3 regions of the Sporosarcina sp. P29 genome follow, and region 2 is predicted to be linked to each of the others. Evidence: riboswitches for the same ligand, from Rfam matches in the RefSeq annotation. Region 2 holds a riboswitch; each other region holds the start of a gene.
The links. Region 2 has a riboswitch for thiamine pyrophosphate ahead of CSV68_RS09600 (ECF transporter S component). Riboswitches for the same ligand answer to the same signal wherever they lie in the genome.

Region 1 (11,232 bases), on a different contig from region 2:
TAACAACTCTATAAGAGCCAATGCTTCTTCTGTTGCGACTACTCGATCTGGCATAGGAACTCCTCCATTCACTGCGGATCCTCCAGACAGATTCGATCAAAAGAATCCTTGTTTACTTTCGTCGTAGCTAACTAGCATGTTCTTTGTCTGCTGATAATGCGCTAGCATCTGTAAGTGATTTTCACGGCCGATACCCGAAGCTTTATAGCCACCGAAAGCAGAGTGTGCCGGATATGCATGATAGCAGTTCGTCCATACGCGTCCTGCCTGAATCCCGCGACCGAAGCGGTACGCTGTATTCATATCACGCGTCCAGACACCTGAACCTAGTCCATACAATGTATCGTTCGCGATTTCTAGCGCTTCTTCTTTATCTTTAAATGTCGTTACTGCAACTACAGGACCGAAAATTTCTTCTTGGAAGATTCTCATCTTATTATGTCCTTTAAATACAGTCGGCTGCACATAATAACCTTCTGCAAGATCACCTTCGAGCTTATTTTGCTCTCCACCTGTCAGACATTCTGCACCTTCTTGCTTTCCGATATCTAGGTAAGAAAGAATCTTCTCTAGTTGCTCAGTCGATGCCTGGGCACCCATCATGACCGTTGGATCTAATGGATTTCCTGTCTTGATCGCTTTAACACGCTCAAGTGCACGTTCCATGAACTTATCGTAAATGGATTCCTGAATTAACGCACGAGATGGACACGTACAGACCTCTCCTTGGTTTAAGGCGAACATAACAAAACCTTCAACTGCTTTATCAAGGAACGCATCATCTTCCGCCATTACATCTTCGAAGAAAATGTTCGGGGATTTTCCGCCCAATTCTAAAGTAACCGGAATCAAGTTTTGTGAAGCATACTGCATGATTAGACGGCCTGTTGTCGTCTCTCCTGTGAAGGCAATCTTATTGATTCGCGGATTGGATGCTAGTGGTTTTCCTGCTTCCAGTCCGAAACCGTTGACTACGTTCAGAACACCTGCCGGCAGTAAGTCTTCGATCAATTCAACCAATACTAAAATAGACGCTGGTGTTTGCTCAGCTGGTTTTAGCACGACACAGTTTCCTGCGGCCAATGCCGGAGCAAGTTTCCATACTGCCATTAAAATAGGGAAGTTCCAAGGAATGATCTGCCCTACAACTCCTAGTGGCTCATGGAAATGGTAGGCTACAGTATCGTTGTCTATTTGACTGACTCCGCCTTCTTGCGCACGAATTGCAGAAGCAAAGTATCGGAAATGATCTACTGCAAGCGGAAGATCGGCATTTAATGTTTCACGTACAGCCTTTCCGTTATCCCATGTTTCAGCTACAGCTAGCATTTCTAAATTCTCTTCAATACGATCAGCAATCTTCAGCAAAATATTCGAACGTTCAGTGACTGATGTTTTTCCCCACGCATCTTTTGCTGCATGAGCTGCATCCAGAGCCAGTTCAATGTCTTCTTCTGTAGATCTCGCCACCTGAGTAAATACCTTACCTGTAACTGGCGTTGAGTTATCGAAATACTGGCCTTTTACTGGCGCCGTCCACTTGCCGCCGATGAAATTATCATAGCGTTCTTTGAACTGAACCTTTGAACCTTCTGTATTTGGATTTGCGTAAACTAGATTTTCTGAAGCTTGTACCATACTGCGTCACACTCCCTGTTCTCATTATTTTGCTTGTATCTCAGCGCAATCATTATGCACGCAAAGCTATTATACGAAACATAGTTTCACTTTATTCCTGATGCGTACGCTTTCATAAGCTATCTTTTATTCTAAACCATTTGGTAAGCGCTTTCAATCAAATAGTTTTATAGATCATACAAATCGTAGACTGTACTATTACGGTTCCATTTTAATTACTTATATAGATTATAAAACTGTACATTTTAGGTAAAGCTAAAGGAAACTACTTTAGTTAAGAAGGGGTTCCTATGAATCAAAAGAGCTCAATCAGCATTCTGCATGTCATATTTTTATCCATGACAGTTATTGGACTGAAAAATCATGTGACCATTATTCCTTCATTGCTGGAAGATGCACGTAGAGATGGATGGATATCAGTCATAATTGCGTTCCTTGCTATCTTTCCCTTTGTCTTTCTTTTTATCTATATCCATAAAAAGTCCGAACGGAAACATTTGACGAAGTGGCTAACTGAAACTGTCGGCAAGGTGCCATCAGCTGTCATCAGATATATGGTTGCAATTTTTCTGCTGATTTTGTCTACTTTTACAATGGTCGAGATGTTGGAGTGGATTGCCGCCACTTTTTTACCGAAAACTCCCCTATTTTTATTATTGCTAACATTTAGCGTCTTATGCGTTCTACTTGCGATGGCCAATTTACAATCCATAGTCACCGTCAATGCAATCGTGTTGTTTGGTGTAGTCATTTTCGGATTTTTCGTAGCGTTTACTAACTTGCAAGTGAAAGATTACAACATGTTAAAGCCTTTTTTAGAACACGGTGTACAACCTGTCCTCAAATCCGCTATCTATCCTGCGTCGGGATTTATAGAGCTATTATTGCTTCTCTTCATTCAGCATCGCGTGAAAAATCCGTTTCGTTGGTACCATTTCACGGTCATGATGCTCATTTTGCTCGGGCTGACAATCGGTCCCCTCGTTGGCGCTATTACGGAGTTCGGACCAAATGAAGCCGCGAAGCAACTTTATCCTGCTTATGAGGAATGGGGACTTGTCTCGATAGGTCGTTTTTTTGAACACTTAGACTTCCTTTCCATTTATCAATGGCTAACCGGTGCTTTTATCCGCATTGGTTTGCTACTCTTCATTGCAATTGATCTGTTAGGGATGACTGGTGATAAGAAGCGGATTTCAAAGATCATCTTGCCGGCCCTTTTCTTTATGAGCGTATCCTTACTTTTAGTGAGTGACCATGTGTTTCTTAAAATCAAAGGTGATTATGTTTTAACTGGCACATTTGTATTCTTGTTTCTACTAACATTCATTCTTGTCTTCGCCGCACAACGGTCGGGAAGGAAATCAAGAAAACAACCGAACTAATCTATTAGGAAATGGTGATATAGTATGAGAGCTCCTGATATGAACATTGATCTGGATTCACTACAGCAACTTTTTCTACATTCTGGTGATATACAGTTCCAGCCCTATACTTTTCAATCACATACAGTCTACTTCATCACATGCGATTCAATGTTCGATGCACAATTATTGAATGAAGTTGTGATTCCAAGTGTACGTGAATTATATGCTGACAATAAAGAAAGCATAAGTGTGCAAGTTCTTTGCTCTTCTTTATATATACCAAAACTTCAGATTCCAAAAACAGAAAAAGAACTAATTATGCTCGTGTATACGGGGCATGTGCTCGTGTATTTTGAAGATCTCCAATTAGTTGTGACCGGTAATATTGAAAGTAAACCAAATCGGTCACCTGAAGAAACACGTTTAGAAGTTCCGGTTAAAGGACCACGTGATAACTTCATTGAAGATATCTCAGTTAATATTGCACTCATTAGAAAACGCCTTCCTACCAATTCTTTATGCGTGGAAAAGTTTGAATTAGGCACACGGTCAAAAACTTCTGTAGCACTTATGTACTTCGATGATATTGCCAGTGAAGATACATTATATCAACTGCGGACACAGCTGGGCAAAGTGAATACGGATATTGTGTTCAGCGGTGATGCATTGATGGAGTTAGTGAATAAAAAATCCTTGCTCTTCCCCCGATCTGACTATACGGGACGACCTGACAATGCAATCCAGTCATTGGCGAGAGGTCGCTTCGTTATTCTAGTGGACGGCGTAACCTATGCCGTCATCACTCCGATCAGCTTGTTTTTATTAATGAAAACATCCGAGGATTTTGAATTTCCAAGTCTACAAAGTTCGGTACAACGACTGCTTCGTCTCGGCAGTTTATTAATTGGTTTACTGTTACCCGCTTTCTGGCTTGCACTCACCGCCTTTCATCAAGATCAGTTACCTATTCAATTGTTGGCAACCATCGTACAGGCAAACATAGGTTTACCTTTTCCTTCTATGTTTGAAATGTTATTGATGCTTAGCTTATTTGAGTTATTTCGAGAAGCGGGTCTACGTCTGCCAACTGTAATCGGAAGTACGATTGGAGTTGTAGGTGGATTGATTATTGGAGATGCGGCAATACGCGCAGGTTTAACAAGTCCCGCTATGATTGTCGTGATCGCCACTTCTACAATTGCGGCCTATACTTTAGTTAATCAATCACTCGTTACAGCTGTCAGTGCATTACGCGTGTTTTTTATTATACTTACCGGACTGATGGGTTTATTTGGTTTTTATGTGTCTTTATTTGCTACCCTTTTATATTTATCAACTATCCATACATTCGGGGTTCCTTATTTAAGTATTGCAACAGACATCAAGTGGACAAATATTAAAAAGACATTGCTCCGCCTACCTACTGAACAATACAATAAGCGACCTGACGTATTGCATCCAAAGGATAAAACACGCCAGAAAGGAACCGGAGAATGAAAAAAGCTGCGTTGTTCGCTACACTTTGTCTGACGTTATTCTTGGCGGGTTGCTGGGATATGAGAGAACCCGAGCGAATGCTGTATGTCAATGGCTTGGGCGTTGATTATATAGATAATCAATTTCACATATATCTACAGATTATCGACTTTGCCAATACACCAAAATCTGAACAACCCGTGAGTGACATACCTCAGGCAGAAGTAGGATTTGCCAAGGCCGATACATTTGATGATGCCCTTGCCCAGCTGTATCACTCCGTTGACCAGCAGGTATTTTGGGGACATGCTTCTTACATTGTTGTATCGGAAAAGGTGTTGGAGCATGGCAAATTAAATGCAGTCATTGACAGAATTACACGGTATCTAGAGACGCGCTATCAAATTTGGTTATATGCTACAAAGGATCCGGTGCAGGACGTGTTGCTGGTCCGCCCTGTTATTAACAAAGCACTTACCCTATCAAAACTTGGTGATCCAGACAATTCCTACGAACAAGAATCGTTTGTCTATCCTACGAATATACGTGAGCTGATTATCGGTTTGGACGAGCCGGGACACGAAGCGGCAATCCCTCTTATCAACGTAAAGGATAATTGGGAGTCTTCAAAAGAGTCCGTTGCAGCACCTGTTTTATCAGGCATTGCGTCCATTTCACGCCACAATTTCAAAGGATTTATTACGGGTTCTAGCGCAAGAGGATTGCAGTGGATGACGAAGAAAACTAAACGTGGTCGAATTTCTTTCAAAACAGAAAGAGATGATCATGTATCCATAATAGTCGATAAAGTAAATCCGACCATTACACCCATCAATAAAAACGGTGTGAAATTTAATGTGGAAGTAGATGTGGAAGCATCACTGAGTACAAAGGAAGGCTCCATTTCGATAAAAGAAATCCAGAAAAGATTAGAGGAAGAGATATCTAAACAAATTTTAGAGACATACAAAGAGGCTATAGAAAAAAACATTGACGTCTATCGATTTTCCGAACATTTATATAGACAGGAATTGAATACATGGAAGAAGTATGAACAAGACGGAGTAATTGAACTAACAGATGAGTCAATCGAAAAGTTGAATGTACGTGTCACAAAACTTAATTCTGATCGGAAAAGTTTTCAAGAAACCATCGACTAGTAAAGCCTAATTAAATGAACCGCCGCAGTCCATAGTGGACTGCGGCGGTTCATTGTTAATTACACGTCATATAGCGCCAATAATTATCTCCTAGCACACCCGTCAAATACGCCAACCCTTCACTTTCAGTACGATGCACCGAGCGCCAATCCTCGTCATCAAGCGCTAAATAAATCTCATGATGAGGCGCATCATTATGATAACCAACTAAGTCCAGGTTCCCATTCTGATCCAAATGAGCTTTCAATTCATAATGAATAGGTGGCGAAGCAGTTAGTGGGTTGCCCACGTCATGATTGATTGCAAAATGAACTTCTGTTGACTTCCCTTCTAACCGCTCTATTTCTATACCATCTACTGATGCATGGTCATGGCGTTTATACCGTTTCATATAATTCATACCAATTGTTGGTCCAGTTGCTTTCGTAAATTGCAGTGTGCTATCTCCTGCGACAAACTGTCCTTCTATATCCACACGGGTGCGGAAACTTTTCCCTTCCGGATTAAAGTCTCGATCATCCCCCGTAAAGTATGAAATAGGTGAAAAGAGATTTGGGTTCTTTATAATATCTTCCTTTAAAAACGTCGTATATCGGAACTTCCATTGCTTCACTTTATTTATTTTTTTTCTGTCAGCTATCGGTGTGAGTAATTGATCCCTTTGCTTTACACGCACAGAAAAGGTATAGACTTCTTCTGTTGGTTTATTATTCGGATTCGGGGGCATAATCACTTCATACACTTTTGATGCGATTGACTTACTGATATTCATTTTCTGATTGCTATCAATCAACGGGCATGTTGCCGACACACTGTAAACGACCGACTCCGAAGAACTTACCTCGCGATCAATAAAACGATTGTCAGCAATTGTTTCGAGGTATTGACCGTTACGGTAAATATCGAATTTCTCCACATCCTTAATCCACTCCCACGACAGAGCAATTTGTGAGGAGGCGGCAATCGTCGTGATCACCAGTCGTTGTAAAGGATGTTCATCTTCTTGTACCTCAGTCAGGGCAGATGTCTGGATAACAATTACATCACGAACCCGTCCTTCTTCTACTCGTTCCACTGTATACTGGAAAGGATGTGACGGGTCTAGTTGCCCATCCGTAAACTTCGGGGCCGTTCCTTCATATACTTGACGGTCATTTTTATAGACACGATAATAACCACCTGTGTCACTCCACGTAAACGATATATCATCCATTGAATGGTCCATTTGTTGAATTTCGAATAATTTCTCCATTTGCGATCTGCTCCCTTTTATCTATTTCATCTGAAACAGTTATACGCCTTCAGATAATTATGTAACATTCAGCATATAGTTATACCTCTTCCTCTATGCGCAATCGCTCATTTCCACGTACTTCCACCCCATTATCCCAGTATCATTTTAACCTTTTTCATGTATATGATATAATTAGCCTGTCTGATACATAGCAACCACTAGGGGTGCCATTGGCTGAGATGCAATTACGCAAACCCTTTGAACCTGATCTAGTACATACTAGCGGAGGAAAGTGGGTAGTTTTCATACCCAACCGCCCATCAATGCATGGGCTTTTTGTATATATACCTTTAAAGGGAGGAAGAGAAACATGCAGCTTATTCAACAACTTCGTCAAAAGCAACCGCTCGTTCATTGCATTACAAATTTTGTAGTTGCGAATTTCCAGGCAAATGGTTTACTAGCAATAGGCGCTTCTCCCGTTATGGCGGATGCAGTAGAGGAAGCAGAAGATATTGCAAAAATTGCCGCTTGCAGTATTTTAAATATCGGTACGTTAAAGCAACAAACAGTGGACGCAATGATTTTGGCCGGAAACAGTGCCCGTGCAGCAGGAAAACCTGTTGTACTAGACCCGGTTGGTGCAGGCGCCACCCCTTTTCGCAAAGCTAGCGTCCTGAAAGTACTGGACGAAGTAGATGTCACATTGATCCGCTGTAATACAGGGGAGCTTGCTGCGATTGCAGATGTACCCTGGACCGCTAAAGGCGTGGACGCAGGAGAAGGTTCTGCAGACATCGAAGATCTAGCGGAAAAGACTGCTCGTAAGTACAACTGTCTCGTAGCAGTATCAGGCGAAGTCGATATCGTCACGGACGGCCATTCCACATTGTCTATCACAGGCGGCCACCCTATGATGACTACCATAACCGGCACAGGATGTTTACTCAGTTCTGTCACAGGTGCTTTTCTCTCAGTAGGAATGGAACATCCTTTGGAAGCCGTTGCAGATGCACTTTTATTTTATAAACGAGCTGGTGAACAAACAGCGAAAATTTCCCGTGGTCCTGGAGACTTTGCTGTGAACTTCTTAAATATATTACATACATTGGATCGCGAATCGAAAACATCTTTAGCATAATAGACAGGAGGTTTTTCAATTGACAGTACAAGTAGCATTGACCATTGCGGGTTCGGATAGCGGAGGAGGTGCAGGAATTCAGGCCGACTTAAAGACATTCCAAGAGCTAGGTGTATTCGGAACGTCTGCGATCACTGCAGTGACTGCACAGAACACACATGGCGTTCACGGTGTATATCCGATACAGACCGACGGAGTCATAGCACAAATACGTGCAGTACTTGATGACTTTGATGTAAAAGCATGTAAAACCGGCATGCTATTTTCGGCAGAAATCATTACTGAAGTTGCTGCGCTATTAAAAGAATATCCTCCAATTCCTTTAGTTATTGACCCTGTCATGATTGCAAAGGGTGGACAATCTTTATTGCAACAACAGGCGATTCAAGCACTAAAAGAACATTTACTACCGCTGGCTACAATTGTTACACCGAATATTCCTGAAGCGGAAGTGCTGACTGGAATGAAAATACAGACAGACGAAGACATTCGGCAAGCTGCAACCGCTTTTATTCAGATGGGAGCGAAAGCCGTCGTGATGAAAGGCGGACACCGAAATGACGTGCTGGATGCAAAAGATTATTACGCAGACGCAGACGGTCAATCGTTCACTGTGACAACACCTTGGATTCAAACGAAAGATACACATGGAACTGGATGCACATTTGCAGCAGCTTTGACGAGTTTTCTAGCGAGAGGCTTTTCGTTGCCGGATGCAGTCGCTGAAGCAAAGCAGTTCATACAGGCTGCGATTGAACATGGTTTAAAGATTGGTTCAGGGCACGGACCGACAAATCACTGGGCATACGGTGAGCTAAAAAAGGAGATGCACTGATGCGAACTATGGAAGTGAGGAAAGCATTAGGCTTATATTTTGTAATGGGCACACCAAACTCGGGTAGTCAGGATCCGTTAGCAATAGTGGAAGCAGCTCTGCGCGGTGGTATCACATGTTTTCAGTTGCGTGAAAAAGGATCGAATGCACTTGAAGGCGAAGCTTTGCTCGGATTCGCCAAGAAGTGTCAGGCACTTTGCAGACTGTACCGCGTTCCTTTCATCATCAATGACGATGTGGATCTAGCATTGGCAATTAATGCAGACGGAGTTCATGTTGGACAAGATGACGAACAGGCAGACAGTGTGCGTCGGCGAATCGGTCCGGATAAATGGCTTGGAGTTTCTACCCACAACGCAAAAGAAGTACAACTGGCACAATCAATTGGTGCGGATTATATAGGACTGGGTCCGATCTATCCGACTTCGACCAAACTCGATGCTTCAGCCGTTGTAGGTACCGTTTTGGTAGAAGAAATCCATACTGCGTTTCCTAACATGCCGCTAGTTGCTATAGGTGGCATTACACTGGCTACTACTAGCTCCATTATCCAAGCTGGGGCAGATGGTGTAGCTGTTGTTTCCGCAATTGCATCGGCGAAAGATCCACAGTATGCAGCAAGCGATTTATTAAAAACCATTCACTCCTTTTTGAAATGAATGATGTCCACATGAATACACGCAAAATGATATTCATGACCATGTTTGTCGCAATCGCAGTTGCCGGCTCCGCGTTCGTTTCATTTCCTGCTGGTATCGCCAGGGCTTATCCCATACAGCATGCTGTAAATGTCATAGTGGCAATTGTAATGGGTCCGGGGGCCGCTGTCATAGTGGCGTTTATGACAGGACTCGTACGCGTACTGACCGGAACTGGTTCACTGCTCGCATTTCCAGGTGGTATGATCGGTGCATTTTTAGCCGGCATATTCTATCAGCGTTTCAAAAGGAATTGGAGTGCGGGTATTGGGGAGATAATCGGCACCGGTTTGATAGCACCTTTGTTTGCGGTACCTTATGCAAAAATATTGATGGGTACAACCGTAACGGCTTTCTTCTTCCTCCCCCCTTTTCTGGTATCGACAGTGAGCGGGACAATTATCGGTCTATTATTAGCTCCAAGACTTTTGAGATTGAAGCTATTTAAAGATTTACAGTAAGACTATGAAGTGTGGCAGAAATTAATAGTAAGGGCGGATTTTCACTTCACAACGCCTTCCGTGATATCTAGGCGCTTCTAAATTACACACTCAAAAAACAAGATCCGCAGAGACTAATGTCTGCGGATCTTTTGTCGATTTCCCAGGAAATAGCGTATATTATTTCATCATATAATTATAATAGTCCTTCATTTCGTCTTCAGGCACCATATTTCCGCCTGTTCCCCATACGAGGTGTGTCGTATCTTTGGAGTCCGCTAATGGTAATTTAGACTGAATAACTTGTACTGGCCCTGTCATACCAGCCAGTGCTGAAGGTTCTAGCCAAATATCTTCGCTGTCCGCTAGCTTTTTCAGTAGCGTGAATAATGTCTGATCTTCTACCGTATAGCATCCTGTCAGGAAAGGTTCCATCGTTTTCCCGACAAATGCTGAAGCTGTGCCGACTGCTAATCCATCAGCCGCAGTTTTATTGTCCAGGCCAAAGTCTGTAACCGAGACTTGATCGTGCATTCCTGTCATCATTCCAATCATCATGCACGGTGAGTGTGTCGGTTCAGCGAAAAAGCAATGGACATGATCGCCTAATGCTAGTTTTAATCCGAACGCCACACCGCCAGGTCCACCGCCTACGCCGCAAGGTAAATAGACGAATAGTGGATGCGCTTCATCGACAGCAATATTCTGCTCTTTCAATTGCGCTGCTACACGCTCCCCCGCCACGGCATATCCCATGAATAAATCCGTAGAGTTTTCATCGTCCACAAAGTGACAAGACGGATCAGCCTCTGCCTGGCGCCGACCTTCTTCTACTGCCTTACTGTAATCATCTATATACTCCACTACGTGAACGCCTTTTGAACGTAGTAAATCTTTTTTCCACTGTTTAGCATCGGCTGACATATGCACCGTTACATCGAAGCCAAGTTTTGCACTCATAATGCCAATACTCAATCCTAGATTACCAGTCGAGCCTACAGCTATTTTGTGCTTTGCAAACAATGCACGGAATGTTGGTGAATCGAATTGGCTATAATCCATTGTGTGATCCAGCAACTCATTATCTAATGCAAGTGTCTCTGCGTGTTTCAGCACCTCATAAATTCCACCACGCGCCTTGATTGAGCCGGAGATTGGTAACGCATTATCTTGCTTTAATAAAAGCCTGCCTGGAATATCAATAGCGTATGCCGTTTCAAGTTCTTGCTTCATCTTTGGAATT
Region 2 (11,232 bases):
TCTTTAGGAATTTCTAATTTCGCTGAATTAGAATCCTCAATATATATCAACCCTGCAAGTCCTTTGTATACTTGTTCGGATGTCTTGCCCTCTGGGTGTGGATGAAACCATAACGTAGCTGCCTCTTGTGTCACTTCAAATTCTATTAGTTCTTTTTCACCTGGTTTAAGTGTTTTATGCGGTCCACCATCTGCTTCACCAGAAACTTCTAAACCATGCCAATGAAATGTTGTTTCTTCATCTAATTCATTTATTGTGTGGATTTTTACCGTTTCACCTTTTTTAAACTGAAGAACTGGCCCTAATAGGTCACCATTATAACCCAATGTTTCTGTAGTAACTCCATCAAATATTTCTACCTTACCTGTTTGCGCTTTGATAGTATATTCAGTTCGATCTGTCGCATCACTAGTTAGCAATGGTGGGATATTTAATTCATTTTCACCTGTCGAGTCTTTTAAACTTACTACATTGTCATGGCTCATATGTCCGTTTCCCATTGTAGAGTCATCCGTCATGTGATGATTTCCTTCGTTACTATTTTGATTCATCATGTGTCGATTGTTCTGATCATTCGATTGCGCATCGTCACTACAACCACTGATTAATAATGCGCTCATTATAAACATAACGGTTTGAATTTTTTTACTCATTTATAAATCCCCTTTGTCTATTGATTTCAAGATTAGTATAGCAATAACATATGGAAAAACTATGCACGAGTGACGCATTATAATTGATTTGCTTCTGCCATTTTTTATAGAAAAATGCCTAAAGGCTACTGAAGTGATTGTGAAAACTAGTCATCAATAAAAAAAGATGCCAAGGAAGTACTTCCCGGACATCTTTCACCACTATTAAAATCTTGTTTTAGCTGGTTTCTTCATCGGCGCTTTATTGATCAAATAGGAGATGAATGTATCATCCGCCAGATGAGGATTGGACGAGTTCAACAATACCGCAAGATTCTTTGCATCGTCTAGCGCTCTGTGAGCATTATGCACTTGAATTCGGTGCGCTCTCAGCAATTGTTGCAGTTTACCATTCTCAAAGCCGTAATTTTTCCATTTGATTTGTCGGACGGAGCAATACCAATCCATGTCGAGCGTTTCAGGCAATAGTCGACTGACGAATCCCCTATCAAATGATGCGTTATGTGCTACTATACCATCTGCTTGATCTAGTATTTTCAGGATTCTATCCATATCCAGCGACTTCCCTCTTACCATTTGATCGGTAATGCCCGTGAGATTCGTAATGGTCGAAGAGATCGAATAGAACGGTTCTTGGAACTCGCAATACTCATCAGCCACCCGAACAATACGATTATTATCGTACTCACCAAGCATCACGCCTAACTCGATTACTTCACTCGCCTCGGCACTCATACCTGTCGTCTCCACGTCAATAAACGCGATAAGTTTTGTCATGTACAAACTCCTTTTACACTCTATTTACATTGTATTTTGAATTTAATTATAATCATCTCTATCCTTTTAGTATATCAGGATTTCAATACTATATGTTCAATTTAAACTGCTGCCAATTTAGTAAACGTGTAGTAATTTCATAAGTTGCCACACAATTCAACGTGTTGTATACTAGGATTGCTTACATAATTGTCCGTACGGGTGCTTGAGAGAATCAGGCTGAGATAGCAGGTTAATCCACTGCTGACCGTTAATCTGATCTGGGTAATGCCAGCGTAGAGAGCGTGATCGATGGAATTATACAGGAATCTCTTTCCTTCCTCGGCCGTCTGCTCTTCAGACGGCTTTTTTGTATGAAAAAATAAGAGGGAGTGGAAGAGTATGAAGAAGTTAAAGTTTACCGATTTATTGATCACTATCATGATCGGTGTGGTGTTTGGAGTGTTAATGAAGTTTTGGGATGATTTATATACGGTCGTCAAACCGATCATGCCTGTTGCGCGTCAACTGCTTTACGGTATGTGGTTTATGGTAGGGCCATTTGCCTTTTTATTATTGCGAAAGCCAGGTACTGCATTCATCGCAAGTATAGCAGGAGCTTCATTGTCTGCGTTTGCTGGTCATGGTATTGAAGTATTGATGTATGGATTTGCACAGGGACTTGCTGCTGAATTACTGTTTGCTGCATTCCGTTATAAACGCTATTCCATTATGATCGCTGGGTTAGCAGGTATCGCTTCATGTCTTGCAAGTTTCGGACTCGATTTAATTTATGGATATGCAGCACTCGAAACATGGGCACTCATTGTGAAATACGGACTACGTGCTATTAGCGCGTTCATCTTCACAGGTATTTTCGCTGTATATATTGTAAGAGCGCTAGAAGCTACAGGCGTGACATCGTTAATTCGACCTGTTGATAAGAAAGAATATACGTTGCTTGATCAGTAAACGCGGAGGAATGATCCTACTATGAATAACATCAGCGTTACCGATTTACGATTAAAGTTTCCAGGAGAAGATGGTTTGCTCTTTAAAGACCTCTCCTTCTCTGTTCGGCCTGGTGAAAAAGTTCTCATGCTCGGCCCTAGTGGTTCGGGGAAATCTACTTTACTCCAAGTATTAAGCGGCATTATACCAAACTCTATCGAACTGCCAATGAAAGTAAAAGACATTCAGTTGCCTGACTCGTGGGGATTCGTTTTCCAAGACCCGGATACACAGTTCTGTATGACCTATGTCGATGAAGAACTCGCATTCGTTTTGGAGAATCTTCAAGTCCCACGTGAAGAAATGACTCTTCGTATTGAAGAGGTATTGAAACGTGTAGACTTACATGTAAAAGACCCTCATACGCCTATCAATGAAATGTCTCAAGGTATGAAGCAGCGTTTAGCATTGGCTTCTGTTTTACTGCTGGAACCTGACGTGCTATTTTTGGATGAACCATCTGCCTTACTAGATCCGGAAGGCACGCAACAGATTTGGACTTCTATTAAAGAAGCGACCGCTGATAAAACCGTGATTATTGTAGAACATAAAATTGATTTGATTGCTGACTGGGTTGATCGCGTGGTGCTGTTTAATGATCATGGGGTTATGATAGCAGATGGGTCGCCTGCAGAGATCTTCGCAAACTTCCAGCAAGAACTGAAACGCTATGGCATTTGGTATCCGGGTGTTTGGGAAGAATATAAAACGTCCAAAGCATTTCAATCGATGACGAAAAATCGTCAAGCAGTTGCATCTCAAGAGAAAATTCAGATTCAAGATTTTCACGGCTATCGTGGTCAAGCGGAGAAGATTTCTGTCAAACAGGCGACCGTACAGGCTGGTGACTGGATTACGATTGTTGGAGAAAATGGTTCTGGTAAAAGCACATTGCTTCTATCTCTCATGCAACTACTTCGGACTAACGGTGTCTATGAAGTAAACGGCGTGCCAATTATATGGAAAAAGAAGAAACGACAACTTCCTAAAGGTCTATCGCTCGTCTTTCAAAACCCCGAGCTGCAATTTGTGACGAACTCTATTACGGAAGAGTTAACCGTATCTTTGCACGGTATGCCAAAAGCAGATGCCGAACATTATGCGAAGGAACTCATACGCTCATTTAACTTACCATATTCTGTTTCACGTCACCCTTATCAGCTATCGACGGGTCAAAAGCGGCGTTTGAGTGTAGCAACTGCTCTTACCCCTCATACGGATATCTTGTTACTTGATGAGCCTACTTTCGGACAGGATGCACGAAACACTTTCGCCATTCTCGAGAAGTTAGAACAACTGCGCACCGAAGGCATGACCATTTTGATGGTTACGCATGATTCGGAAATTGTAGTGAACTTTGCCACAGCTATTTGGACTGTAGTGGACGGCGTACTACATACGGCTAATGTGGCAGGAGGTGCGAAGAATGTTCAATTGGTTCACACCTAAACGCAAAACCTGGTTATTTCGGGTCAATCCCGCGCTAAAATTCATTGTGTTTTTTGCGTTCTTGATTATTACGCTCGTGAATCAAAGTTTGCCTTTTGCTATCTCACAAGCAGTTTTATACGGAATATTGTTTTATGTATTTAGCGGCTATTCACTGAAGAAACTTTCATTACTCTCAATTCCGTTAGTCATTTCTTTCCTGTCCACTGGGTTGACAATGTTGTTGTTCGGTAAGGGTGAAGCAGTATTATGGCAATGGGGATTATTCAAGATTTCCGAAGAAAGCATTCAACATGCGCTTTTGCTTGGAAGTAAGTCCCTTTCATTCGGCTTCGTCGGCTTTACGTTTATCTTAACAATCCAACCCGTACTATTCTTTTATGCGATGATGCAGCAGTTTCGTCTGCCGTCCAAATATGCGTATAGTTTCATTGCAGCTTTTCGTTTAATTCCCGCTGTAACTGAGGAACTACAAATTCGCAGGAACGCGTTGAAAGTACGGAATATCCAGTTTTCAAAAGGGGTTAAAGGGTTGTATGAACGTTTGCAATCCTATACCGTTCCTCTATTTGCCCAAAGTATACGTCGCGCACAACGCATTGCAGTTGCGATGGAAGCGAAGCAATATCAGATGGGGGCTGCGAGGACGTATTATTATCCTACACGGTATAATACAATAGATAGGGTGTTTTTACTTGTCATGATAAGTTGTTTATGTTCAGCTTTTTTACTATCAGTTTACCGATAATCAACACATAAAGTATGTGACCATATAAAGAGAGAGCACAGATCTAGTTCAGATCTTGTGCTCTCTTTTTCATTACACCCGCTGATGATCTGCTCTCCATGACTTCACGGATTTCTTTATTTCATCAGGTGACAGCCCTTCAACTACTGCTCGATCCGCAAGCTCCACGAGCTCTTCATCTGAAGCAAATCGCAATGCAATCAATTGTGACTTCGTCAATTTTGTAGCTAAACGGTTACCTGTCAGCATAAAGTAACGAAGCTGTTCTTCTGTGACGATTAATCGATCTTGCAAAGACAATGCATAAATACGTGCGAGCATTCCTGGAATAATAGCGAGAACGGTAACAGCAAATAATAGCAGAATCTGTATTGAGAAACCGTATTTTACAAATTGATAAATTCCATAGATTGCTGTTGTCAAAAGCAATACAAAGCTTAAAGGCAACCAAATATAGTGTTGCAATGGCGTTACACGTGTATGATTTTCATACGATTGTTCTTTCATTCTTGTCACCCCTTATATACCGATAGGGGTATTATATCTTATTTAGTGCAAGATGTGTGCGTAATTGCTTTTCATTAGGACAACCGTTTCAATATGAGTCACGGAGCCTTCCTGCTATGTTAACCTGACTCAAAAAACTGCCATAGCTATCTTAACGATACGCTATGGCAGTTTTGTTTTATAGTATTTATTTAATTATCGTGACAGAGCTGTTCACATGTTTGATTACTTTTTGACTGACGCTACCCATGACTAAATTTTTAAGTAATCTTAAACCACGACTACTAAGAATGAGATGATCAATTTCATTAGTGTTTACATGCTTAATGATTTGCTGATGCGGATTTCCTTGAAGAACTGTAACTTCTGCTACTATTCCTTTATCCTTTACTAACTTCAATGCAGATTGCAACTTTTTCTTTTGATACTTATCAAGACTATTAGGACTTTGTTTTAATAATCGCTCATCTTCTTTATTGAAGTCGATTACATGGATCAATTCCAGTTTCGCCCCAGAAAATTGTTGCATTAACATAATCGCATAATCTGTTGCCCGTAATGAATTATCTGAGCCATCTACCGCCACAGCAATCTTCATGATAAAACCTCCTAAAACTACTTTCTTCAATTTTATAATTGAGATTTTCTTTCAGCTTCTGTCACCAACATAACATTCCATTCTCAAGTTCTATACCCTCTTCACGGATCATGTAGTCCAATACTAAGTAGCTATTCTAACAATCCAAAACCATTCTACCAAGTACTTAACGAAAATCCAACTATCTGCTTCTTATAAAACAGTAAATCCTATTTAAATTAAAATCGCCATAAAAGCCTAGTACACCAGACTATATGGCGACTTCATTTATTTGACGATGGTTACTGGACAATTTGCTTGCTCCATAACACTGCGACTTACACTACCGAGCGCCAATTCTTGCATCATGTTCATTCCACGGCTACCAAGTACCAAGTGTTCAACATCGTCCGTTTGCAGATGCTTAATGATTTCTTGATCTGGATTCCCTCGCAACAGCGTGATAGTGGTTTTAACTCCCGCTTTTCCCGCCAACTCGACTACTGGTCTTACAATTCGATCTTGATACAACGATAAACTTTTAAGGTTTTGCAACAGGTGTTGTTCATCCTCCACTTTGTTATAGTCGGTTACAGAAATCACTTCAAGCTCTGCGTCTTGTCTATTCCCTAAAAGCGTCAGCGCATATTTCGCTGCACGAAAAGCATGTTCTGAACCATCTATAGCTACAGCAATTTTCATACTAACAGCCCCTCCCAGTATTTAAAATACTTATTATTAGTAGTATATATCAGAACGCTAGAGTATTCAGTGTTCCAACTGCTCTTCTTATCCGACTAATATGAAAACACAAAGAACTAACCCATCTACTAAAAAACGTTAACTCATAGTATATGAATTAACGTTTTTACATGATTTAAAATTAAATTATGCGAGCAATAAGCGGTTGGCGAGCAATCTGCCTCGAACCATAATTCCAGCCCATGCTGCAAGAAAAGCTTTGATGAATCCCCCGATTAAGAACGGAACAAAGCCTGCCATGATAGCAGCTGTCCAAGAAAGTTCCGCGATAAACTTTAGCCATACTGTACCAAACGCTAACGCAACGAACATTCCAAGTATATTGGCGATAATCGCATTGGGTAGTTTGAAACTTGTCCGCTCCATATAATAACCCGTAATAAATGCGGTTGGAATAAAGCCAATCAAAAATCCGCCAGTCGGTCCAAAGATTACACCTAATCCCGAAGACATACCTGAGAATACTGGCATTCCTACCGCTCCCATCGCTAAATATACTAATACAGAGATCGTTCCATAACGTGAACCTAAAATAGTTGCCGCTAAACCGACTGCAAGTGTTTGTCCTGTGATCGGAACTAGTGGAAGTGGAATTGTTAGCTGTGCCATAATGCCGATAATGGCCGCGAATAACGCGGTTACAATCATCATTTTTAATTTATTTCTCGAGTCCATCATTTCTTTAATCCCCTTTGAGTAAACCATTATCCAAGTAGTGTTGACATTGATTTTATAGTATATAAATAGTTGTGTCAATCCTATGTGATAGTTTGTTTACTCAAAGAGTACATTAAAAATACAGTAGCTATTTAGTTATTACTCCGGTAGAAGTCTACTATCGTATAGTATATTTGTGAATTTACTTCAACATCCGTAGAAACCCTAATTCAGTATAGGCTACAACATATTTTGAAGGTCTTCGAAAGATCAAAATGCATTAACTCTACAAGAGAGCTTATCCTCCAATTCACCAGTTATTTTTTCAACCCATGTAAAAATAAGTGTGTGATCTCTTCAGCCAGTTCATCTGGTGTATGAGAGCCTGGCCAAAGTTTAGTAATCGCTAGGTATTCAATCGCTCCAACTAGGGCTGCAGCGACCACACCGAAATTTACAGTAGTATGAAAGTAACCAAGTCTTGCTTCTTCCGTAAGATTATTTTCTATTTGTGCAGTCATTTGCGCTTTAATAGTAGTTGCTTCTTCCGAAACGACGAAACCAATCCGGGCAACTTCTTCATTTTGCTGGAAGAGTTCAAAAACAGCCCGTAATCCATAAGCGATTCGCTCGGATACTCCTTCTTCTGCCACATCTGCAGGAAGTTTACTTTGTGCTACATGATGATATAGTTTTTCTTTAAATACATCGACTAATTCCTGGAATACAGCTTCTTTGCTTTTAAAATATAAGTAGAATGTTGGCTGTGTAACATTTGCCTCTTTCACGATTTCACTAATTTTGGTTTTATGAAAACCATGTAGAGCAAATTGCATTGCCGAAATTTCTAAAAGTAATTTACGACTTTTTTCGCCATCTGCTCCTACTTGCCGTCCTCTTTTCTTCAGTTAAAACACTTCCAATCATAATATAAAAAAATATCAATAGATACGTTAATTGTACAGTGAGATTCACAAAAAACCAAACAATACATTGAATTTTAAAAGCAATTAATCTATTTGCTCAGCCTCTAATTATGCAGTTTGAAATGTTTAAGGTATTAACTATTATCATTCCGTTCATAACATATTACTAGCTATAATTATTACTCATAAAAAATCGTTTCTCCTACGAATTATTTAATTAGGAATAACGACAACGACTACTCTACTATTCTCTATTTCTCTTTACCTATTTTATAATCCGTCAAGCATATACCTAATTATGTTGACTTTCTTCGAAATATATCGAATAATATCAAGTAAGCGCTTTCATATTTATGCGTATAGTTGAATATATTATGTTAAGGAGGGAACTGTATGAAGTTGGCCAGAAATATTATTATTGCACTTATTGCTGGGGTAGTTGTTGGTTTAGTATTAAATATTTTCACGCCTGGTATTTTCACACAAGCTGACGCATTTCTATTTAAACCACTCGGTACCATCTTCTTGAATCTAATGAAGATGCTAGTTGTGCCCGTGGTATTCATTTCAATCGTCCTCGGAACGGTTGGAATTGGTGATCCAAAGAAATTAGGGAGAATCGGTGGCAAAACAATCGGGTTTTTCTTAATTACAACTGCTATTGCTTTGGTTATCGCAATATCTCTTGGTCTATTATTAAAGCCTGGTGAAGGTGGCAATTTCGAAACAGCTAATGCCACATATGAAGCACAAGAAGCACCACCTGTAGCAGACACGTTATTAGGCATTATTCCCACAAACCCGATTAGTGCGATGGCAGAAGGTAATATGCTTCAGATTATCTTCTTTGCAGCATTAATTGGATTTGGAATGGCAATGATGGGTAGTAAAGTTGAAAGAGTGAAAGAGTTCTTTGAACAAGCGAATGAACTCATTATGTATCTAATTACATTTGTGATGAAGTTCGCACCATACGGGGCATTCGGTTTAATCGCATCCGCTGTAGGAAGTCAAGGTATGGATGCTCTGAAGGTAATGGGAATGTATATGGGAGTCGTTCTCGGAGCCCTTCTAATCCATACGATTGTTGTCTATGGTGGATCGGTCGCATTCATTGGCAAGAGGAGTCCCATTTGGTTCTTTAAGAACTTCTTTCCTGCCCAAGTTGTCGCATTCAGTACGGCAAGTTCTGCCGCGACACTACCGATTTCAATGAAAACCGCTCAAGAGAAGTTGAAAGTACCCGAATCTATCAGTTCGTTCACTCAATCGCTTGGGGCTACAATTAATATGGACGGCACAGCCATTATGCAAGGGGCAGCTGTCATATTCATTGCACAAGCTTATGGTATCGAATTAACTATGGCACAGTTACTCACTGTTGTTTTAACTGCAGTATTGGCTAGTATTGGAACAGCTGCTGTACCAGGCGCAGGCCTAATCATGCTAGCAATGGTTCTAACGTCAGTCGGTCTGCCGGTTGAAGGAATCGCACTTGTTCTCGGAGTAGATCGCCTACTTGATATGGTGCGCACAGCTGTCAACATTACTGGTGACGCTGCATGTGCCGTTGTCGTTGCGAAATCAGAAGGTGTGTTAGGCGAGCCAGATGTTGAAGAAATTCAAGGAGAAACGGAAATCGCATAATTCCCAATAATACCTGTACGGAAAACCATCGTGTTTACTAAACATGACCGCTTTCCGTGCAGGATTTTTCATGTCGGAGACTTGATTCCCGCTCCGCACAGCGGAATGACAATGACTTCATTTTTAGAATTCGCATACCTTATATATCCAGCATAATTAACGGCTGAAGTGATTTCTACATAGAACCCTTTTGCTGCAAGCATTGCACGGGCTACTATAATTTCATCTTCCGAAACAGTAATGAACGAACCTTTTGTGTCCTTGATGGCTTCAAGTATTTGTTTGGATCTGGCTGGTGAAGCAATGGCAATACCTTCCGCAAGAGTTCCTTCATTCACGATCCGCTTTCCTTTGAGATCTTGACCTTCGAATGCTTTTGAAAGTGGTGCACAATTCTCAGCTTGAATAGCGATGATCTTCGGCATTTGGTCAATTTTCTTCGCTTCAAGTAACTCTCTAAACCCATAGTAGGCGCCTAATAATAAGGTGCCATTTCCAACTGGAATTAGTAAGGTGTCAGGTGCTTTTCCCAATTGTTCATAGATTTCAAATGCATACGTCTTTGTACCTTCGTAAAAAAATGGATTGTAGACATGGCTTGCATAATACACTTGCTCTTCTTCCACTGCAGTTTGAGCCGCGGTCGCCACATCTTCCCTAGTTCCTCTCACTGTTTTAATACTTGCGCCATGCGCTTCAATTTGCGCCATCTTTTTAGGCGATGTATCCGCACTCACATACACATCACAGTCTATCCCTGCTCTGGCACTGTATGCAGCGATGGCTGTTCCCGCGTTACCACTGCTATCTGCAATCATTTTTTTGGCCCCCAACCGTTTTGCCAGTGTCACAAGTACCGCTGCACCTCGATCTTTAAAAGATAATGTCGGCATCATAAAATCTACCTTGATATAAGTGTTAGGCTCTAATTCATCTAATTGTAGTAAAGGTGTTTGACCTTCCCCAAGTGTAATTGAACGCCAACCACTTAGATATTCTCCACCTAGCATTGAAGAAACATATCTCCAAATAGATCTTTGACTCGTCCAACTACTACAGGTTGTGTCCGATTCCGGCTGTACTAAATCTAGCAGACCGCCACATTCACACTTCCAGCGTCTTGCCTCAATAGGATAAACATTCTTACATTCCGAACAGCTATATAGTGTCATACTCGTGATCTCCTTTATGCAGTTATAATTTACTTATAAATAGGTTTTTATATATATTTATTGGATAAACTGAATATATGGGAGGGAAGACATTGAATGTTTTAATTGAATGGCTCTATAAATCAAAAAAAGGAATACAAACCGTTTTCAAGTCTGAGGAATTACCAGCAGAACAAGCGCTAAAAATTGCTGAGGACTTAGAAAAAACAGGTCGTACAAAGCAAATATTGTTCACAGATCAGTTCGATAGTTCCTGGACTGTTAAGGAATTAAAAAGTTATCTAAAAGGAATCGAGACAGAACCACATAATATCACGGTATATTTCGATGGAGGATTTGACTGGGACACAAAGTTGGCTGGTCTCGG
Region 3 (11,232 bases), on a different contig from region 2:
CGACTAACTTTTCCTTTAAAAATGTATGTAGTATATCTCCACCACCAACTATCCAGATATCTTTTCCTTCTTCTTTTTTTAAATTATTTGTAAATCCCACAATATCTCCTTTTATAAATGTAACGTCATTTGTATCCGTTACGGACGATCTTGAAAAAACATAACTATTTTTAGTTGAATAAGGATATTGACCTTTTTCTTGTTCCATAATCCAATCATATGTCCTCTTTCCCATTAAGATTGTATCTATCGTTTCGAAAAACTCCGAATAGCCATTATCTCCTTCCCCCTCCACTTGAAATAACCAATCAAGTGAGTCATCTTTTGTTGCGATATAACCATCTAAACTCTGAGCAATAAATAATACTAACTTTCTTTGTTTTTTCATACTAATCCTCCTACTAAATTTATCTGATTTTCTCCGCCAGCTCTAAAATAATCCCCTCTGGACCACGAACGTAGCATAGCTTATAACTTTCTTCATATTGCTGTATTTCACTAAACTTTCCTATACCTTTTGGTAGCCGTACGCTTGTTTATACTATTATGTTTAAAACTAGACCCAAGACAAGCACGTATATCCACATAACAGAAAGGATTGACAGTACGTATAACTGCTTGTGAAATTCCTTCTATTATATATTTCACCTTTATTAATACACGTCTTAGGTGATTTTCTTTCCGTCTTCTCTTATACTACTAATATATCAACGGAAAGGAATTACTTCATGATTACACAATTTTTCTCCTACTACAAGCCACATCGGCGCTTGTTTTTGATCGATTTTTTTAGCGCCATTTTCGTAGCACTTCTTGAACTAGCATTCCCTCTCGCTGTTCAGTGGTTTATCGACGGACTCCTGCCGTCAGGAGATTGGAACCGAATTATCACCGTGAGTTTCTTACTATTGCTCGTCTATTTAGTGAGTACGTTCCTTCATTATATTGTGAGTTATTTAGGACATAAACTCGGAATTAATATCGAAACCGATATGCGTCGTGAATTGTTCGAACATGTGCAGAAGCAATCATTCCGATTTTTTGACAATACAAAAACCGGCCATATTATGACGCGCATCACGACCGATTTATTCGATATCGGTGAATTGGCTCACCATGGACCAGAAGATGCTTTCATAGCGATCATGACTATTCTAGGTGCATTCGGAATCATGTATACGATCAATCCTGAACTCGCTTTAATCGCCATCGTGATGGTACCGCTGCTCGCAGTAGTCGTCTCCTTCTCGAATAAGAAGATGAATGCAGCATGGCATAAGATGTATCAAAATATTGCGGATGTCAACGGGCGGGTTGAAGATTCTGTTTCGGGTTCACGCGTAGTGAAATCATTTACGAATGAAAACTTTGAATTACGTCGTTTTCAGGAAGACAATGATCAGTTCCGCTTAGCTAAACTAAAAGCGTATAAAGTTATGGCGTGGGCTACGTCTTCAATGTATATGCTCACTCGCCTCGTCACACTCGTCATTTTAATAGTCGGTGCCTGGTTCACAGTAAATGATAAATTAACATATGGTGAACTAGTCAGTTTTATTTTATTTAGCAATATTTTAATTAAACCTATTGATAAAATTAGTGCTTTGCTGGAATTGTATCCAAAAGGTATGGCGGGTTTCAGTCGTTTCCGCGCATTAATTAACCAAGAGCCAGAGATAAAAGATGTGAAGAACGCAAAAGTCGTTGATCAGTTACGCGGAGATATAACACTTCATGACGTGACATTTGGTTACGACGCTGAGCGACCCGTCTTACGCAATATCGACTTAACGATTCACGCTGGACAAACTGTTGCGTTCGTCGGTCCGTCAGGTGCTGGAAAGACGACTATTTGTTCACTCATTCCTCGTTTTTATGAAGTCAATGAAGGGTCTATTTCAATTGACGGATTAGATATTCGAGAAATGACGCAGAAATCATTACGCAGTCAAATTGGAATCGTTCAGCAAGACGTGTTCTTATTTACAGGAACGATTCGAGATAATATTGCGTACGGTAAACTGGATGCAACAGACGATGAAGTATTTAAAGCGGCAGAAAAAGCCCATCTTACCGATTTGATCAATAGCATGCCGAATGGTTATGACACACAAATTGGGGAACGTGGATTAAAACTATCAGGTGGTCAAAAGCAACGCCTGGCCATCGCTCGGATGTTCTTGAAAAATCCACCGATTCTTATTCTAGATGAAGCGACTTCCGCACTTGATACAGAAACAGAGCGCATTATTCAACAATCACTAGAGGAATTATCCGTTAATCGCACCACACTCATTATCGCGCATCGCCTCACCACGATTCGCAATGCCGACCAAGTCATCGTGATGACGGAAGACGGTATTGAAGAGCAAGGAACGTATGAAAATTTAGTACGTCAAAAAGGTACATTCGCTCAATTGCATCAAGCTAACCAAGTATAAGTAAATAGGAAAATACCTGTGACGCAAACATACAAGTTTGCGTCACAGGTATTTTATTTACATTTAATTAACGTTTCCAAACGTCAGCATATTCTTCTTTTCGTTCAAATTCTAGCTTAGCGAATGGACACAAAGGTAGAATCTTCCTATCTTCAGCACGTGCTTTAGTCACCACTTCTTTTACCAATGATTGAGCAATACCTTTTCCTCTTAATGAAGGATCAACGAATGTATGATCAATAATAAAGATTGCGGGATTAGGCGTAGTAAAAGTAATCTCAGCAATTAATTGACCTTCGTCATTTTCTAAATAAAAGCGATTTTCCCCTTTTAAAAACGTAACTTTCTCCGAGTCCTCTTTTTTAATATAACCCAATGCTCCCGATGGACATGCATCAATGACCTTCATCACTTGATTGGCTTCTCCGTTATCGGGCAAAATCCACGGTCTGCGTTTCGGATTAAACACTTCCGCGTTTCCACGAGCGCAAACTCCTGCATGTTCACATTTTTTTATTGAATAAAAAATGTCTAGATCTGACCCTACATATTTCTTATAACCGTCATTTAAATAATTCTCTTCGACTTTGTTCATCAAAACCAACCTCCCTGAGTTATGAATACTTTATGGTAATGTAAAACAACTAACATTAACTTACTATAAAGATAGTACATTCAATATAATTTTACAATCGTTTTTAGTGCATATTTCGACAATATTCTGTTAATTATCTATAAATGGATAACGCTCATGAATAGACTTGATAATTAGAAATCTTTATAAAAATACCTGTGCCGTAATCAAACGTGAATGTCTAAAACACTCATGAATGATTAAAGCACAGGTACTTATACATATGGAGATAAAGCGAATTCGTTACCAACGACTATCTTAGAAATCACTCCAAACGCATAGTCGTAATGCACGTATTGTCCCCTTCGAATGTAGTAATTTCAGATACAGTTTCTCTCGCATCTTGTTTAATCGTTACCGTGAATGTGTCATCACGTGGAAGCCACAAGTCGATAAATCCATTAGCTTCAGTTGTTTTGACGTCATCGAGAATTACATTTCCTTCAGAATCTTCTATATGCACATCGAATTCTTCCTCAACGAGTTCACCTTGACAGCCTGTTAGACTATGGACATCACAAGGGTGTGTAGTGTTAACGAATGGAGCAATCGAGACAAAAAATTCATCTTCAGGAAGATCATACTTCGTCACGTTTTTATCATCATCTGTCACAATTAGTTCAGACGATGTAATTGAAGCGGACGCAGCTACAGCATTTCTCACCGTATAGTCTTTTACTAATTTTTTAATATCTACTGTCTCTTGTGGTTTTGGTGATGGTTGTACTTCATTATTCGCATTTTCATTGCTGCAACCAACTGACAAAGCGGTGATTAGTAGCAATATGGCCATTAATTTCCCTTTCATCTTCTCACAACCTATTCCAATTATTTTTGTGTCTGTTTAGAAGAACTTATGTAACAAATGTTTGACCTTTTATAAAACGTGTATATGATCTTTACTTACATACAATGAAAAGAGCTGCGCGAGGCAACTCCATCATTGAAACATTACTTTTCTGATAGCTCGTCTTCAACAACCCATTTGTGATTTAGTACTTCTTCTCCATCAGTTGTTGACGCATAATCGATCATATAGACAGTCGTCTGTTCTACAGATTCAATTTCTGCTGTCGCGCCTTCCATGCCTTCCATATGATCAGCGAGTACAGTTACTTCAGTTCCTTTGTCTAGAGGAGCTGGAGCCGGATCTTCTAGTTCTTCATGAACTACCCATTTATGATCCAACACTTTCTCGCCGCCATCTGTCGGTGTATAGTTGATAGAATAGGCAACTGTATCAAATGCGCCAACGATAGTTGCAGTAGCCCCCTTCATACCTGCCATATGGTCCGTTTCAATAATAGCTTCAGATCCTACCGGGTATGTCGGGTTTTCCGCTTCCATTAAACCTTCGGGAATACTGCCGTCGCTCGAATGGTCCATCCCTTCCATATCATTGTGTGAAGTTTCTTCACTCTTAACAGGCTCTTCCTCTGTTGGCGTCGCCGCTCCACATCCAGCAAGCACTAGAGCAAACGCTGCACTTATTGAAAGTACTTGTTTTTTCATATGTCTTCACTCCTTCATTAAGTTAATATTAGTATAGCAATTTCTGTTCTTAGTTTAAGCTAAATCCCTAAACTCCTAACAAACTCCTTAATTGCCATAAGGCTTACGTACAAAGCTTTGCTCGTTTTTTATAAGATGGCCAGTCACACTTAATGGATGCTTTCTGCATACATTTTCGATACGTTTATCTTATACTGCTCGATAGAGGGAAAAGGAGCGCATGCTATGAATAAAATCTCAACGAAGTTAGCAGCTTCATTCATTATTTCATTTCTTATTTTGGATACATTGTTAATGGTCTATTTACATCAGACGATCACACATGCCCGGGTGGATGAAGAACTAGATCGACTCTTAAAAACGGGTAGCAATCATCGAAATGTGTTGGAGGATAATTATACTGAAACGACTTTGCATCATATTATTCTTATGGAAAGCGGTGGTGAACGAGACGTCGCGATTCTCGATGATAGAGGAAATATCGTACAGCATTCACTGGATACTGAAGGTATTCTCGGTCCATATGTATCCCAAGTAAATGAAAAGCTACTGACTGAAGATACTATATTACCCGTTGATTGGGAGAAGTCTCCTTATCTTGTCAGTGTGCATCCGTATGAAGCAAAAGGTGTTTCAGGGAATCTTGTCATGCTGCAAAGTACGGTTCCTATACGACAACTTGTCAATCAACTCAATGTACATTTTCTACTTGCAGGTGGTGGAAGCATTGTCGTTCTGTTCGTTGTCTACTTATTACTATCTAAATGGTTAACACGCCCACTCATTCGAATGAAAGAAGCAACGGAACAGATGAGCGAAGGTTTGTACGATGTGGACTTGCCGAAGCTTTCGAATGATGAGCTGGGAGAACTCGCAGCTTCCATCCGGAAATTATCGAATGACTTGAGTCGTGTCAAACGCGAACGAAAAGAGTTTCTAGCGTCCGTGTCTCACGAAATGGGAACCCCCCTTACGTACTTGATCGGTTATGCCAAAGTGGCTCAACGCACAGAACTGAGTGATACAGAGCGGTTCAACTACTTATCGATTATTGAAGAAGAAGCCGAGCGCTTAAAAACACTCGTGAAAAACTTGATGGATTTAGCGCAAATGGATGAAATGACGTTCACTGTGACGAAAACCGAATTCTCTGCTGAAGAGTTCATCCGAGATATTGTACAGCTCGTCCAACCATCTTTTGATTTGAAAGGAATTACGCTTCTGATTGAACAAGCTGGCGATTTTCCTATCGTGGCAGATCGAATGCGTCTTGAACAAATTATTCTTAATCTGTTAGACAACGCGCTACATTATTCTGAAACTGGCAGTACCGTAATCGTTCGTGCGTTTCAAGATAAAAAGCATAGCATTTTACAAGTGGAAGATAGCGGATGCGGCATTGCAGTTGAAAATCAGCAACAAATATTTGAAAAGCTCTACCGTGTCGAGAAATCGCGTTCCCGTTCATTTGGCGGTGCTGGTCTTGGTTTGGCGACGGTGAAGGAATTAACAGAAGCGCACGGTGGCACGATCGAGGTAGAAAGCGAATTAGAAAAAGGTAGTATCTTTACGGTACGATTATAATGAAAGTAGATGATGCATATGAAAACAATTTTGCTAGTTGATGATGAACAACGCATGCTCGATCTGCTCGAACTATTCCTCGCACCACACGGATATCGTTGCTTGCAAGCGACTGACGGCCAAAAAGCACTTGAGCTATTCAGCGTGGAGGACGTACATCTTGTATTGCTCGATGTCATGATGCCTGGCATGGATGGCTGGGAAGTTTGCCGCAGAATTAGAGATGTTTCAGCTGTACCTGTAATTTTATTGACGGCTCGATCTGATAAATCTGATGTTGTAAAAGGACTTGACCAAGGGGCGGATGATTATATTACAAAACCATTTGACGAGCGCGAACTTACCGCGAGAGTGCGCGTGGCATTACGGCGTACAGAGGACGACAATCAACCGAAGTCTATTCATGAAGGTCCATTCACTCTTAACTTGGAGTCCTATTCCATCCTATACGACACGCAGGAAGTTCGTCTTACATTAAAGGAATTCTATATTATTGAAGCGATGATGACTCGGCCAAATCGGACGTTCACACGGGAAGACTTGCTTCAAGTAGCTTGGGAATATGATACGTATACGGAAGTTCGAACAGTCGATTCGCATATTCGAAATCTACGAGATAAGTTGAGGAAATCGAATTTCCCCATTGACGAGATTTTGATGACAGTTTGGGGTATCGGCTATAAGTGGAGATAATTACAGATCATGCTATACACATAAAAAAGGCTACTTTCCATGAATGAATGGAAAGTAGCCTTCTCTTATTGATCGGCATGCCGACGATTGACTCTTTTGCCCTGTTGTACATAGGAGTATGTAACTCTCGTTATAGCAAACTTGGTGATTTTTTCTTAATTACGTAAAATAACATACACTAGATATACAACGTACGCTACAGCTAACATGAGACCTTCACGCTTACCAATTTTGAAGCCCGTTCTAGCGAATAGCAATAATACTAAGGTCAATACAAGCATTATGATGACGTCAATAAATACTTTATCGTTCACCGCGATGGGCGTAATGACAGAGGAGGCCCCGAGAACAAACAGGATGTTGAAAATATTGCTCCCGACGATGTTCCCTAAAGCAATTTCGCTCTCCTTTTTCAATGCCGCTGAAATCGATGTAACTAATTCAGGCAGAGAAGTACCGATTGCGATAATCGTAAGACCTACCAATGTTTCACTCATGCCAAGAGAATAAGCGATTTTCGTGGCGTTACTTACGACTAAATCTCCTCCGAAAATAATTGCTGCCAGCCCGACTAAAGTAATTAGTATATTCTTGCCCCACTTCACATTCTCAGTGGCTTGTGTAAGCGTAGAATTTTGACGGCTTCTAAGACCAAGTTCGATCACATAGTACATAAAGATTGAAAGGAATAGCAAGAAAATTATTCCATCACCACGGGTAATCATATTGCTACTGAAGCCTTGTAGTGCCATATCACTCATCAACACCAACATCACTATACCCGCCAGCAAAGTAAACGGAATCTCTTTCCGTATCGTTTCACTTTGTACCTTCAGCGGAAACAGAAATGCTGCCATCCCGACAACGATCGTAATATTGAATATATTACTCCCCACTACGTTCCCTACTGCGACGTCCGCGTTTCCGCCCATCGCTGCAATTATACTGACCGTCGCTTCTGGTGAGCTAGTTCCAAGTGCTACAATAGTCAGCCCAATCAATATAGGTGGAATTTGTAAAAGTCTTGCGATATTTGAAGAACCATCCACGAAATAGTCGGCCCCTTTTATTAATAATACAAATCCAATAATGAGTAAAACATAGGACATATATTGGTTACCTCCTCCATAGGAATGATATTTCTAATTAGCTGTATGCAAGCGTGTCTAGACTACAATAAAATAATTGCTTCAATTACTGCATACTTGAGGCACATAATGACATGCACCATGATGAAAAACAGAATATGTATTTGACTTTACTTCCCCATAGCATTCATCCTTCTCAATCCCAGATATGTTATACGATGTAAGCTCTACTACTTTGCTCCTTCCCTCTTTTGTTTTTTCATTTTTGATTATCTCACGTCATCACTACTTATGCATCTTACAAGTCATACAAAGACATTCACTTCTCGTCATTACATGCTCTCTTGAGTGGTGTTGAAATCTTTTATAAAAATAGCTTGTCCATAGATCTATCTTTACAGACAAGCCAGCGATATACTTTTCTACAAACTTACTATAGGACTGAATGTACAATATTTTGGAGATTTTCTTCTGATTACGCATTTCTGTTTCCTCACCGATCACATAAGTTACATGTAAATAACGGAACCTATGGAAATTAAAAGTATAATTACTCTTTGAAAACCGATTAAGGTATGGTAGACTGTTCCTGTTCGAACAATTAAATACTATAACTAGGGGTGTCCAACGTTATTGGACTGAGATGGAATGATAGTACACGCATTCCGGACTCTTTGGACCTGATCTGGCTCGTACCAGCGTAGGGAAGTTTTCATTTTATCAGCGACGCGTATTTTTGCGTTTTGAAGACCAGGTCCTATCTACGGAACTGGTCTTTTTTGTTGCCGATTCCCATCACTTAAATCGAGTCATGTCGCCCCTTAAAAGGAGACGATGACAAAATGCAAGAGAAGAAAGAAGAAATCCATATCCATGAATGTTTTCCAGCCAGTAGAAAGATTTACGTACGAGGAAGTCGTCCAGACATACTCGTACCAATGCGTGAAATTGAGCTATCACCAACTGTAACTGATCAAGGTGAAATAGCGAATGAACCTTTCCGTGTGTATGATACAAGCGGTAAATATACGGAAGCTGGTTATCAAGTGGATATCAAAAAAGGACTTCCAATTATCAAGAAGAACTGGATAATTGAACGAAATGACGTGGAAGAGTATGAAGGCAGGCAAGTGAAGCCGCGGGATAATGGATATCGTTCACTAGAAAATATGCAAAAAGATGCAGAATTTCCATTGTTGAAACGTAAGCCATTACGTGCAAAAAGCGGCATGAATGTTACACAAATGCATTATGCGCGCAAAGGAATCATAACACCTGAAATGGAGTTCATTGCAATCCGTGAAAATGTAACGCCTGAACTTGTACGGGATGAAGTAGCGAAAGGACGGGCAATTATTCCGTCTAATATTAACCACCCAGAAGCGGAACCGATGATTATCGGAAGTAAATTCCATGTGAAAATCAATGCGAATATCGGTAATTCTGCTGTCTCCTCATCGATTGCTAAAGAAGTGGAAAAAATGACATGGGCTACACGTTGGGGTGCAGACAATATCATGGATTTGTCAACAGGAAAGAACATTCACACAACACGTGAATGGATCATCCGCAACTCCCCTGTCCCAGTAGGAACGGTACCACTTTATCAAGCGTTGGAAAAAGTGAACGGCAAAGTGGAGGATCTCTCATGGGAAGTATTCCGCGACACATTGATCGAACAAGCAGAGCAGGGTGTCAGCTACTTTACAATCCATGCGGGTGTTCTACTCCGTTATATTCCCATGACGATTCATCGTGTGACTGGAATTGTCTCACGGGGTGGTTCTATTATGGCACAGTGGTGTATGTTGCATCATAAAGAAAGTTTTCTCTACACACACTTTGAAGATATATGTGAAATTATGAAACAGTACGATATCGCGTTTTCATTAGGAGATGGATTACGTCCCGGCTCAATTGCTGATGCCAATGACGAGGCACAATTCGCTGAACTTGAAACACTTGGCGAACTGACGAAAATTGCGTGGACACATGATGTGCAAGTCATGGTAGAAGGTCCTGGACATGTGCCAATGCATTTGATTAAGGAAAACGTTGATAAGCAAATGGAGATTTGCCAAGAAGCACCTTTCTATACGCTCGGTCCTTTGACGACAGATATTGCGCCTGCTTATGACCACATCACATCTGCTATTGGTGCAGCTATGATCGGTTGGTTCGGAACGGCAATGTTATGCTATGTAACTCCTAAAGAACATCTTGGTTTACCGAATAAAGATGATGTGCGTGAAGGCGTCATTACGTATAAAATCGCAGCCCATGCAGCTGATTTAGCTAAAGGTCATCCGAATGCACACAAACGTGACGACGCATTATCAAAAGCCCGTTTCGAATTCCGTTGGCGAGATCAATTTAATTTAAGTTTGGATCCTGAACGCGCGATGGAATATCATGATGAAACATTGCCGGCTGAAGGAGCCAAGATCGCCCACTTCTGTTCGATGTGCGGACCTAAGTTTTGCAGTATGCGAATTTCACACGACATTAGAAAATACGCTGATGAAAACAGTTTAGAAGAGAAGCTAGCAATGGAAAGTGGCATGAAGGAGAAAGCTGAAGAATTTAAAAAATCCGGTGCTGAAATCTATTATTGATAAGGAGTGAATGGAGTTATGACAACTGAACAGTTAATTCATCAGATCTCTGTAAAACGCCGAAATCTTCATCAGTTAGAAGAACAGTTGGCTCTCCTGCAAGCACAGTGCATACACGAATATACTGAAAACGTAACCTATAGGAAGTGTATGAAATGCTTGAAGATCGAGAGTGTCCATTATTAATACATGTTCTGCCATTCATGAACAGGATTTGTGCTCTTTTAGCTTCCTGAAAAAATCATCGGTATTGTGACTCAATATCGTTTTCCATTCACGCGCCCGATTACACAAATACTTTTAGCCGTTGTCCTTTAAAAGTTGAATTTGAAGTTGGTACAATAAAAAATGACCCACCTCGTCCCTTTACAATGCGGACGTTGGTGAGTCATTTTCATCATAATAACAGGATCTGAAATCGCAGACATTTTCAATGTACCCCTTTACTAAGTAAGTTACACTCAAAAGCCCTCCATTGCTGGAGGGCTTTTGAGTATTAATCTCAGTATTTAATCTATAGATTATTTTAAACACCCAGCTGCCGCACTCCCTGCTAGCCATACCCCGCCAACAACAGTACCTAAAGCCCATCCTGCTGGACCACTAACACCTGCAACTGTCATAAGCCCAGTAAAGGCTCCAGTATGTGCAAAGCCAGCAAGAGT

Region 1: linked by a shared signal. The riboswitch ahead of thiM (hydroxyethylthiazole kinase) and the one ahead of CSV68_RS09600 (ECF transporter S component) in region 2 are both predicted to bind thiamine pyrophosphate.
Region 3: linked by a shared signal. The riboswitch ahead of thiC (phosphomethylpyrimidine synthase ThiC) and the one ahead of CSV68_RS09600 (ECF transporter S component) in region 2 are both predicted to bind thiamine pyrophosphate.

What each region holds. Positions count from the first base shown of each region.
Region 1 covers NZ_PDYX01000005.1:164,546-175,777, forward strand. The annotation lists gene CSV68_RS06855 (DUF779 domain-containing protein) at 1-54, opposite strand, end outside; gene adh (aldehyde dehydrogenase) at 97-1,638, opposite strand; gene CSV68_RS06865 (endospore germination permease) at 1,929-3,023, shown strand; gene CSV68_RS06870 (spore germination protein) at 3,063-4,502, shown strand; gene CSV68_RS06875 (Ger(x)C family spore germination protein) at 4,499-5,641, shown strand; gene CSV68_RS06880 (DUF3238 domain-containing protein) at 5,697-6,893, opposite strand; TPP riboswitch at 7,086-7,183, shown strand; gene thiM (hydroxyethylthiazole kinase) at 7,246-8,016, shown strand; gene thiD (bifunctional hydroxymethylpyrimidine kinase/phosphomethylpyrimidine kinase) at 8,036-8,851, shown strand; gene thiE (thiamine phosphate synthase) at 8,851-9,510, shown strand; gene thiW (energy coupling factor transporter S component ThiW) at 9,522-10,010, shown strand; gene CSV68_RS06905 (D-serine ammonia-lyase) at 10,170-11,232, opposite strand, start outside.
Region 2 covers NZ_PDYX01000009.1:29,718-40,949, reverse strand. The annotation lists gene CSV68_RS09610 (multicopper oxidase family protein) at 1-653, opposite strand, end outside; gene CSV68_RS09605 (exonuclease domain-containing protein) at 858-1,430, opposite strand; TPP riboswitch at 1,618-1,729, shown strand; gene CSV68_RS09600 (ECF transporter S component) at 1,812-2,381, shown strand; gene CSV68_RS09595 (ABC transporter ATP-binding protein) at 2,403-3,869, shown strand; gene CSV68_RS09590 (energy-coupling factor transporter transmembrane component T family protein) at 3,847-4,617, shown strand; gene CSV68_RS09585 (DUF6526 family protein) at 4,690-5,124, opposite strand; gene CSV68_RS09580 (universal stress protein) at 5,312-5,722, opposite strand; gene CSV68_RS09575 (universal stress protein) at 5,990-6,403, opposite strand; gene CSV68_RS09570 (biotin transporter BioY) at 6,590-7,141, opposite strand; gene CSV68_RS09565 (TetR/AcrR family transcriptional regulator) at 7,438-7,965, opposite strand; gene CSV68_RS09560 (dicarboxylate/amino acid:cation symporter) at 8,440-9,693, shown strand; gene CSV68_RS09555 (threonine synthase) at 9,762-10,865, opposite strand; gene CSV68_RS09550 (reverse transcriptase-like protein) at 10,958-11,232, shown strand, end outside.
Region 3 covers NZ_PDYX01000006.1:100,303-111,534, forward strand. The annotation lists gene CSV68_RS07435 (dihydrofolate reductase family protein) at 1-388, opposite strand, end outside; partial or broken gene CSV68_RS17400 (VOC family protein) at 408-518, opposite strand; gene CSV68_RS07445 (ABC transporter ATP-binding protein) at 729-2,441, shown strand; gene CSV68_RS17520 (GNAT family N-acetyltransferase) at 2,509-3,036, opposite strand; gene CSV68_RS07455 (CueP family metal-binding protein) at 3,341-3,883, opposite strand; gene CSV68_RS07460 (YdhK family protein) at 4,027-4,587, opposite strand; gene CSV68_RS07465 (sensor histidine kinase) at 4,813-6,171, shown strand; gene CSV68_RS07470 (response regulator transcription factor) at 6,190-6,864, shown strand; gene CSV68_RS07475 (calcium/sodium antiporter) at 7,020-7,973, opposite strand; TPP riboswitch at 8,559-8,676, shown strand; gene thiC (phosphomethylpyrimidine synthase ThiC) at 8,795-10,567, shown strand; gene CSV68_RS07485 (hypothetical protein) at 11,089-11,232, opposite strand, start outside.